DNA from 3 places in the Priestia sp. JV24 genome. Region 3 is predicted to be linked to each of the others. Evidence: riboswitches for the same ligand, from Rfam matches in the RefSeq annotation. Region 3 holds a riboswitch; each other region holds the start of a gene.
The links. Region 3 has a riboswitch for thiamine pyrophosphate ahead of OK414_RS04350 (acetylornithine deacetylase). Riboswitches for the same ligand answer to the same signal wherever they lie in the genome.
Positions count from the first base shown of each region.

Region 1: another riboswitch for thiamine pyrophosphate. It lies ahead of tenA (thiaminase II); the one in region 3 lies ahead of OK414_RS04350 (acetylornithine deacetylase).
Region 2: another riboswitch for thiamine pyrophosphate. It lies ahead of OK414_RS02605 (thiamine phosphate synthase); the one in region 3 lies ahead of OK414_RS04350 (acetylornithine deacetylase).

Region 1 is NZ_JAPCIN010000015.1:315,926-319,205, forward strand. It holds gene OK414_RS10935 (aldehyde dehydrogenase) at 1-604, shown strand, start outside; gene tenA (thiaminase II) at 633-1,322, opposite strand; TPP riboswitch at 1,418-1,515, opposite strand; gene OK414_RS10945 (TspO/MBR family protein) at 1,742-2,488, shown strand; gene OK414_RS10950 (hypothetical protein) at 2,791-2,973, shown strand; gene OK414_RS10955 (sodium-dependent transporter) at 3,150-3,280, shown strand, end outside.
Region 2 is NZ_JAPCIN010000009.1:71,691-74,970, reverse strand. It holds gene thiO (glycine oxidase ThiO) at 1-668, opposite strand, end outside; gene OK414_RS02605 (thiamine phosphate synthase) at 652-1,275, opposite strand; TPP riboswitch at 1,397-1,498, opposite strand; gene OK414_RS02600 (hypothetical protein) at 1,660-1,875, opposite strand; gene crcB (fluoride efflux transporter CrcB) at 1,923-2,312, opposite strand; gene OK414_RS02590 (fluoride efflux transporter FluC) at 2,313-2,729, opposite strand; gene OK414_RS02585 (amino acid ABC transporter substrate-binding protein) at 3,054-3,280, shown strand, end outside.
Region 3 is NZ_JAPCIN010000010.1:293,378-296,657, forward strand. It holds gene OK414_RS04340 (PTS transporter subunit EIIC) at 1-112, shown strand, start outside; gene OK414_RS04345 (MupG family TIM beta-alpha barrel fold protein) at 109-1,119, shown strand; TPP riboswitch at 1,338-1,440, shown strand; gene OK414_RS04350 (acetylornithine deacetylase) at 1,555-2,832, shown strand; gene tenA (thiaminase II) at 2,838-3,280, shown strand, end outside.

The DNA of each region.
Region 1 (3,280 bases), on a different contig from region 3:
GAAAGCGCAGCTTGTAGAGAAACTTCGCGAAGCAATTTCTCAATTTTACGGTAGTAATCCACTTGAAAGCAACCGCTACGGCCGTATTGTCAGTGAGCGTCATTTTACTCGGCTAGTTGAGTTTTTAAAAGACGGAAATGCTATAGTTGGAGGCAGGTACAATAAAAACACGCTAACAATAGAACCTACGGTGTTAAGTGAAGTAAGCTGGACATCAGATGTTATGCAAGAAGAAATCTTTGGGCCTATTCTTCCTATGATTGAATATGAAACACTAGACGAAGTCATTCATAAAGTTCAAGAAAAAGCTAAGCCGTTAGCTCTTTACTTATTTACAGAAAGTGAAGATGTGCAAAACGTGATAACGGAGCGCCTTTCATTTGGAGGAGGCTGTATAAACGATACGCTTATGCATATCGCTACGCCATATTTGCCGTTTGGCGGAGTGGGAGAAAGCGGCACGGGTCAATATCATGGAAAAGACAGCTTTCAGACATTCACTCATTTTAAAAGCATGCTGTCTCAAACAACCAAGTTTGATTTGTCATTCCGCTATCCTTCGGAAAAACAAAGCTTGAAAATGATCAAAAAACTATTGAAATAAAAGAGCCTCCTGATAGGAGGCTTTTTCGTTATTTTGAAAGTAAAAGCTGAGAAAGCGGCCATTTTTCTTGGGTATATGCCATTTCCCAAAATAAATACTCCAGTTCACAGCTTTTGATGAAGTGATCTTTCATACGGTTACGTTCTTCTTCAGTCGCTTGTTCGGCGAGTTCATCAAGCTTGTTACAAAACCATTGTGTTGTGCCATTCATTTCTTCATTATTATAAAACTGAATCCATTCATAAAAAGGATGAGAAGGAGATGGATTTACTTGTTCTGTAATGCGCTGGCCAATTTCAACGTACGTCCATGGACATGGAAGAAGCACTGCAATGATTTCTGCTAAGCTGCCTGTATGCGCAACACTTGTCATATGGTTAATGTAGTGGCTGGCCGTCGGTGAAAGCGTCTCAGTGTGAAGGTCTTCATAACGTACGCCTGCTACTTCACAAAAATTATTGTGAGGGTGTACTTCACTATGTAATACCGTAGAAATGCCGGCATTAAAGGCTTCCATTTCGGTACGCGTGCGGCATTTTGTTAAAGCAGCGCCGTAAATGCGAACAAATGCTGTTAAGTATTCGTAATCTTGAGAAACGTAGTGAATAAGCGCTTCTTTTGGCACGTTTCCTTCAGCAATTCCTTTAATAAAAGGATGGTTAAAAATGGCTTCGTAAATATAGTTTGCTTCTTGTCTTAATTGAGATGAAAATGACATCAAAATCCTCCTTTAATATGAGGAAGTCACAAACAAGCACATAAAGGAAATAAAAAACACTCCGTTTATAAACGGAGTGGCAAAGGACAGTAAAAAACTGAACATTGCCACTTTCCTACGCTGGTATGAGCCAGATCAGGTTCAAAGGGATCAAGAAAACTTGTCTCAGCCGGTGGCACCCCTAGTGGACTTCCTATTAATCTACGTTTAACTTACCATATATTCTGAAAAATAGAAAGCGTTATGGGGAATTGTGTGCTAACAACTTTTCTTTCTTAAAGAGGAAATTTCTTAAAGCTGTTTTTAATCATTTTTGGTTAAAAATGCATATTTTTAGGGAAGAAGAGGTATTAATGAAGGGAAGAGCCGTTTTCGTCTCCGAAACACTCCCATATAAATAGAAGAAAGGAGAGAACAAAATGGCGAAATTTCGTTTGTATGCTGTATTAAATACAGTAGGCTTGGCTATTACACTACTTGTGAATTATTTAGCAAATGCCATTCCAATAGGAGGCAAAACAACGGGAGAAGCTTCTGCGCAAGTTCCTACGTTGTTTACACCAGCGGGTTATGCCTTTGCTATCTGGGGCGTTATTTATTTATTATTAACCATTTGGGTTATACGCCAATTTTTTGCAAGAGAAGATCAAAAGGAAATATATGCACGTATCGGCATTTGGTTTTTTCTAAACTGTTTGTTAAATAGTGCGTGGATCTTTATTTTCCAAAACGATTACTATAAGTTATCTCTTTTAGTTATGCTCTTTATTCTAGGCACATTAATGATTGTGTATTCCACTATTCAGCATTCTCGAATGACGACATGGTTTATGCGTCTGCCGATTTCGCTTTATCTTGGATGGATTTCTGTTGCGACTATTGTCAATGTGTTTGTCGTATTTCAAGCAAATGGAATACAGCACTTGATTGGCTTAAACGAGTTAACATGGACGATTATTATGCTGCTGGTAGGAGCTGTGCTGGGCATTATGTTTACATTAAAAAACCGAGACGCTGTTTATCCGCTTGTTTTTATTTGGGCTTATATTGCCATTGCAGTGAAGCAAAGTGGAAATCAGCCAATTGTCATTACTGTCATCATTTTAGTTGTTTTATTAGCAATTGCCATTATTGTGGGATTGATTAAACGCTATAGACGTTTTTAAAAAGAAGCTCTAGCTTTTGTAAGCTAGAGCTTTTTATGATGCTCTTTTGATTGTAAAAAAGCAGCTGTAAAAGCAATTAAGCTAATTAAAATACCAAAAGGAACAACAATTGGTACGAATGATAAAATAAATGTCATAAGTGTAACCTCCATATTGCATCGGTGCATAATGAAAAATTCAACTTTTTTAAATTGAAGTTCCGCTACTATAGTATGCTAGGCTTTATGTTTGGAGCCTATATGTTTAGAAATAAACGAAAAAGGCAAAATACGTTACATATAGGTTATATAGGAGGAGTTAAAATGGAAACATATTTAGTTGCTTACACAGATAAAGATGATATGGAATATAAACAAGTGACATGCGAGAGCTATGAAGATGCAGAGCGTACGGTTCTTCGTTTAGAGAGAGAAGGGCATATGCATATTGAAGAAATATCAAATCAAGAAGCCTATCGCGGAGACGAATCATCGTACAGAGAATGATTTTTGAATAGAAACATCAAACTTAAAATGAAGAAGCAGCTGCTTCTTCATTTTTTCTATTCTATATAGATATCGTTTTATAGAAAAAAGTAAAACGGGAATGATTTTCTTCTGCATTTATGGTACAGTACTAATCAGGTGAGTTTTGAGTTTAGAAGAGGAGAGAGTAACATTATATGAGTAAAGGAAATCAGTGGTCTTCACGCCTCGGTTTTATTTTAGCATCTGCTGGGGCAGCAATTGGTCTAGGAGCGATATGGAAGTTTCCATACGTAACGGGAACCAGTGGCGGTGGAGCGTTTTTTGC
Region 2 (3,280 bases), on a different contig from region 3:
TGACCTAAATGTTCAGAAGAAATAAAGCGTTTAGCCCATGAGCCTGCTGCGATAACTACTTTTTCTCCATAAAAAGAGCCTTTGGACGTCTGTACACCTTTTACTGTTTCACTTTCCATAATAAGAGAATGAACGTCACAGTATTCGAATACATCTGCTCCGTGATACAAGGCTCCATGAGCAAGAGCTTGCGTTAACTTAGCCGGAGCTAGCTGGCCGTCTCCCGGTATTGTAATGGCTCCGTATATGTCTGGAGAGAGCCCGGGTTCTAACAAACGCGCTTCTTTTACATCGATCCATCTTACATGTTCATCCCACCCGTGGTGCTGAGCGGCTTTTTTCTTTAATACGTGTGCATCTTCTTCTGTTACAGCAACTTTTAATAAGCCTTTTTGAATGAGCTCTACGTCGATGGCCGTTTTTTCTTTTAGTTCCTTCACCAGTTCAGGAAACATGCTTCTGCTCTTAATAGCAAGGTCTAAAAGAGGACCTTCTTCATCAATTTCAGCTTGAGCACCTAAAATACCAGCGGCTGCACTTGAAGCTTCACAACCAATTTGATTGCGTTCAAGAATAGCTACTGACGCTCCTTGTTTTGACAAATGATAAGCGATAGAAGAGCTGATTATACCTCCTCCGATTAACAGTACATCATAATGCTGCTTCATTTTCTCCACCTCCAGATGTCCATATATGAGAATATTGTTTAATCGCTTTGAGGGGATCTTGCGCAAGCATGACACCAGACATCACAGCTATACCGTGTGCTCCTGTTTGAAGCACCTCTTTGGCATTTACAGGTGTAATTCCTCCAATGGCAATAACCGGTATCTGCACAGCATCTACTACTTCTTTTAGTGCTGCTACCCCTCGACTTTTTAATCCTTTTTTTGAATGTGTTGAATAAATATGTCCGTATAGAATGTAGTGAGCACCATCTTTTTCAGCTTCTAAAGCCTCTTCCACAGAGTGAACTGATTTTCCGACAATAAGAGAAGGAAATGCGTCTATAACAATCGAAACGTCTAAACTATGATAAGCAAGCTGTACGCCTTTTACTTTTAAAGCATGCGCTACATCAACTCGGTCATTCACAATAATTTTAGAGCGACAAAATGGCAAGCTTTCTAGTAAACATTGAATCTGCTTTGCCGTTTTCTCTTTTTCTCTAATATGAACGGCGCCCGTAAAAGGCGCGATAGCCGTTAAAACTTTTTGAAGCTCTTCGATTGGCTGCTTATCTGTTGTAATGACATGAAATTTAGGAATATCCACATGATCGAAACCTTTCCATTCAGAATAAAGAGAAATTTCAATCACCTCATCTTGTGTAGAGGGCTTTATTACATACAAAAAACCACTCTACAACGTAGAGTGGTTAGCATGCATCGTTATGTAAACATGATCGCCACTTCCCTACGCTGGTCCAAACCAGATCAGGTTCAAAGGGTCCGAAATACATTCGTCTCAGCTTCAAAAAGCTCCCCTAGTGATTGCTATTTATTGATTTTGTTTTCGCACTTAAAATTATAACACAACTAGATGTAAATACAATATCTCTTTATGCTCTTACGGCTCTCTTCCTTTTATAGATGTATCTTTTATGCTTCTTTACTAAGTAAGAGGTCCGGCGCACCGCATCATTCTGCTTTTATATGATTAGTAATCGGTATAGTCGTCAAATTCTTCCTTGTCTTTTTCCTTTTTCCGATCCCATATAAACAGCAGGAGTAACATAATAAAAGTTAGAATATAAAAACCGTAAAAAATAAATGCCGCCACAACATTTATAAATAAAAATAAAAAACCGATGATCTGACCTGCAACAGCTACAATCAACAAAATGTATTTCCAAACTTCTGCTTTTCTATCCATTCTCTACTTCTCCGTCTTTTTGTTTTTCCCTACTAGAAACGTTCTCTTTACTTAAATAAAAATGTTCCTGCCAGTAAACCGACTGTAAATAAACCAACTGTTCCAAATGCTGAAATCCCCACGTACGCCAGCATTTTCCGATAAGATTTTTCTCGAATTAACTGTACGGTTTCCACACTGAACGTTGAAAAAGTGGTAAAGGCACCAAAAAACCCAATGCCAATCATTAAAAATATTGAATCATCATAAGCATGACTCGGAACCTTTCCATAATAACTACCGTAAAAAAGACCAAGCCCAAACGCACCGAGCAAGTTTACAAACAGCATTGATACTGGAAAAGGAGGGTTTGAAACTGTTTTTGTAACTTTTAAACCCAAAAGATAACGGCATATTCCTCCAGCTGCCCCGCCAAGTGCCAAGCTCACTATGCTCATTTACTTCACCTCATGTACTTTCACTAAATTTTTCCCTGCCGCTTCACCGCATAGATAGCCTGCTAAAGCAAGAAGGATTCCACCTACTAAAGAGACCATTACATAAATGGCTCCCCAAAATAAATGGCGCTGAGTGAGAGAAATGACGTCTCCTGCAAACGTTGAATACGTTGTAAAACCGCCGCATACGCCAACTCCTAGTCCAAGCTTTATCCATTCTTTTGGATTTTTCCACACAAAAAATCCTGTTAATAGGCCTAGTATGAAGCTTCCTAATAGGTTTTCAATTACCGTTCCTATTGGGTAGCCCGCATATAATAAGGAAAGATTCAGCAAATAACGTGCATATGTACCAGCGATAGCACCAAAGGCAATTGAGATTAAGTTTATGGCTTTCATCATATCGCTCCGTTTCATAAATTCTTCTTTAAGTGTACCATAAGGAATTTATTTCTACCTTAACATTTAACTATATGTTTATTGCACCAAAAGTCATGAAAAAATGAAAGAGAAAATCGTCGCATGAAACTTCCTTTTTACTCCTCAAATCTCCCTTAAAAATCCACTTAATCCAAATTTTAAAATCTTTCTGTATCCTTATGACAAACCGTGTATAGAAGGTATATTTCCCTTATTTTAAGTCACATTAATCGTATAAGTTTTTTTTTGTTGACTTTTGCTGTGTTCTTGTTTAGTATCACAGAGTATCATTTCCTATCAGAATACTAGGGGGTTTAGAAAATGAAGAAATTTGCTGCACTTTTGTCGCTACTATTAGCTTTCACAGTTGTGCTTGCCGCATGCGGTTCTAGCTCAAAAAATGAAGCAAACAATGGAGACAATAAATCTTCACAAGAGGATTTATATAATAAAGTGAAAAAAGATGGCGTATTAACAATTGGAACTGAAGGTACATACCCTCCGTTCACTTTTCATGATGACAAACAAAAGCTAACTGGGTTTGATGT
Region 3 (3,280 bases):
TGCGCATCAAATTCTTCTTTATTTACTTGGATTAGTTATTGCTTACGCGGCAGGCTTTATTTGTACCTATTTCTTTGGATTTAACGATGAAATGGCGAGGGAGTTTGAATGATTGGCATTTCGTTTTATTTAAATGATAGTGATGCCCCCAAAAAATTAATAGAAGCGAGTGAGTGCGGCGTCACACGTGCATTCACTTCGCTTCACATTCCAGAAGAAAAAGGAGATTTGGCTGAACGGGCAAAAGAATTGCTTCATGTGGCTAGAGATTGTGGAATAAGCGTGTATGCAGACGTATCTAAGCATACGCCAGTTCATTTAGGTATTGAAAGCCTTATGTCGCTATCTTCACTTGGCGTATCTGGTATTAGACTAGACGATGGCTTTAGCGCAGAAGAAACTCTTTCGCTTGCGAATGAATTTTATATTGCTGTTAATGCAAGTACGTTATCCAAACAAGAAATTGAAGCACTCTTATCTGCAGGTCTTCATCATCATCAGCTGCTTGCATGGCATAATTTTTATCCGCGGCCTGAAACAGGGCTTGAAGAAACGTTTTTTCAACAGCAGACAGATTTATTTAATGAACTTCGTATTCCAGTCTGCGCTTATATTCCTGGAGAAGACGAAAAAAGAGGCCCTGTTTATCAAGGTCTTCCTACTAGAGAAAAAGACCGTAATAGATGTCCTTTTACTTCTGCAGTAGATTTATACGGATGCGGAGTAGCAGAGGTTTATATTGGAGATCCATGCGCCGGTTCAAGTTTATTAAAGCGTTTGGTTCAATATCAAGAAAGCCGCATTATTCCGCTGCGCATTCGTTCACCTCATATAGAGGGAACGTACAGCGTGCGTCCGGATGTATCAAGAGACGTTCTGCGTTTAGTTGATACTCGATCTGTAAAACCAGTGCCGCCATTTCATACAGTAGAACGCAGAATGGGAGCAATTACAATGGACAATGATGGCTACGGACGTTACAGAGGAGAGGTTCAAATAGCTAAAACGAATTTGCCTGCAAATGCTAATGTGAATGTGATTGGGTATGTGATAGAAGAAGATCATGAGCTGCTTTCGTTAGTGAGACCGGGGCAAAAACTTGCGCTTCTTCCTGTCTGAATGGAAAAACGATGTATTTTTAAAGAAGCCGATAGTTAACTAGTAAGCTTATAAAAGTAAAGAGCACACACTGCTTGAAAAGGTGTGTGCTTTTTGTTTTCCTAAAAAGGAAACTATTTTCATTGCTGAATAATGAACCTTTCTATTGAATAAAACGCTTTACTATGATAAAACTATTACAGGTAAACATATGATAATCGTTTAATTTTATAGAGATACAACGCCACTAGGGGTGCTTTCTAAGCTGAGAGAGACGAGAAGTCTTAACCCTTATAACCTGAACTAGGTAATACTAGCGTAGGAAAGAGGTATTGTAATGGATGTTTTGTATGGTATTTCCTTACGAACTCGTTATAATAATTTTTTGTATATAAACAAAAACACTTCTTTCCTGCGAAAGAAGTGTTTTTTTATGCGTAAAGGAAGGTGTCATACATGGAAGAAACAATTGATTTGCTTGTCAAACAGGTAGAGGAGCGCAAAGGGGAGCTAGTCCAGTTATTAAAAACGCTTGTTTCATATAAAACGCCGGCGCCTCCTGCACGGAATTCTCATGAAGCGCAGCGCTACGTAGCGGATTTCCTTAAAAACTGCGGTTTTTCCATCGATATGTGGGATTTATATTGCAACGATCCTATTGTAGTGGGCACGTTAAAAGGGAAAAAATCAGCTGACTATCAAAGCTTAATTATTAACGGGCATATGGATGTAGCTGAGGTACAAGAAAATGAAAAGTGGGAGACAAATCCGTTTGAAGCTGTGGTAAAAGACAACATGATAATCGGACGCGGAGTTGCTGATATGAAAGGCGGCTTGGCAGGAGCATTATTTGCAGTTCAGCTTCTAACAGAAGCAGGAATCGAACTGCCGGGAGACTTGATTTTTGAATCCGTTGTAGGAGAAGAAGTGGGAGAGGCAGGTACGCTGCAATGCTGTCAGAAAGGATATACAGCTGACTTTGCGCTTGTTGCCGATACGAGTGATTTACATATTCAAGGTCAAGGCGGAGTGATCACGGGATGGATTACGATAAAAAGCAGTAAAACCTATCATGACGGTACACGCCGAAGTATGATTCATGCTGGAGGAGGGCTGTTAGCTGCGAGTGCTATTGAAAAGATGGCAAAAGTGATCGGAGGGCTGCAAGAATTGGAGCGCCACTGGGCTGTTACAAAAAGCTATCCAGGATTTTTGCCGGGAACAAATACGATTAATCCAGCAGTAATCGAAGGGGGAAGGCATGCTGCGTTTATTGCAGATGAATGCAGGCTGTGGATCACCGTTCACTATTATCCCAATGAATCATACGACCAAGTATCAAAAGAAGTGGAAGAATACATTTTAGCTATTGCAAAAGCAGATCCATGGTTAAAAGATAACCTGCCAACCTTTGAATGGGGAGGCACATCAATGATTGAAGACAGAGGAGAAATCTTCCCGTCATTAGAAATTGATGAAAATCATGCTGGAGTACAGCTGCTTGCAAATACTCATGAACAAATTGAAGGGAAAAAGCCTCCAATCGATGTGTCAACTAGCGTAACAGATGGCGGTTGGCTAGCTGATGCGGGGATTCCTGCGGCTATTTACGGTCCGGGGAATTTAGCAAATGCACATGCTGTGAATGAACAATTAGATATGAATCAGCTTATTCAATATACAAAAGTGATGGTGCAGTTCATTTATACGTGGCTGCATACGCATAAGGAGTGATCATCATGAAATTTAGTGAGCGATTATACGAAAAGCTGCAGCCTATTTGGCGTCAAAATCATAATCATCCCTTTGTACAGGGAATGGGAGACGGAACGCTTGAAAAGGAGAAGTTTCGCTTTTACATGATTCAAGATTACCTTTACCTAATTGATTATGCCAAATTATTTGCGATTGGAGCCATGAAAGCTACCGATCTTCAAACGATGGGGAAATTTGCTGCACTTTTGGATTCTACATTAAACGAAGAAATGAGCCTGCACCGTGAGTATGCCAAGAAAATTGAAATCAGCGAAAAAGAATTAGAAAAAGCGCAGCCATCTCCTACAACGCTTGCATACACACACTATATGCTGCACGTTGGTCAAAGCGGAACATTAGCTGAATTAGTGGCGGCTCTTTTGCCTTGTATGTGGAGCTACTGGGAAATAGGAAAAGAACTCAGTGA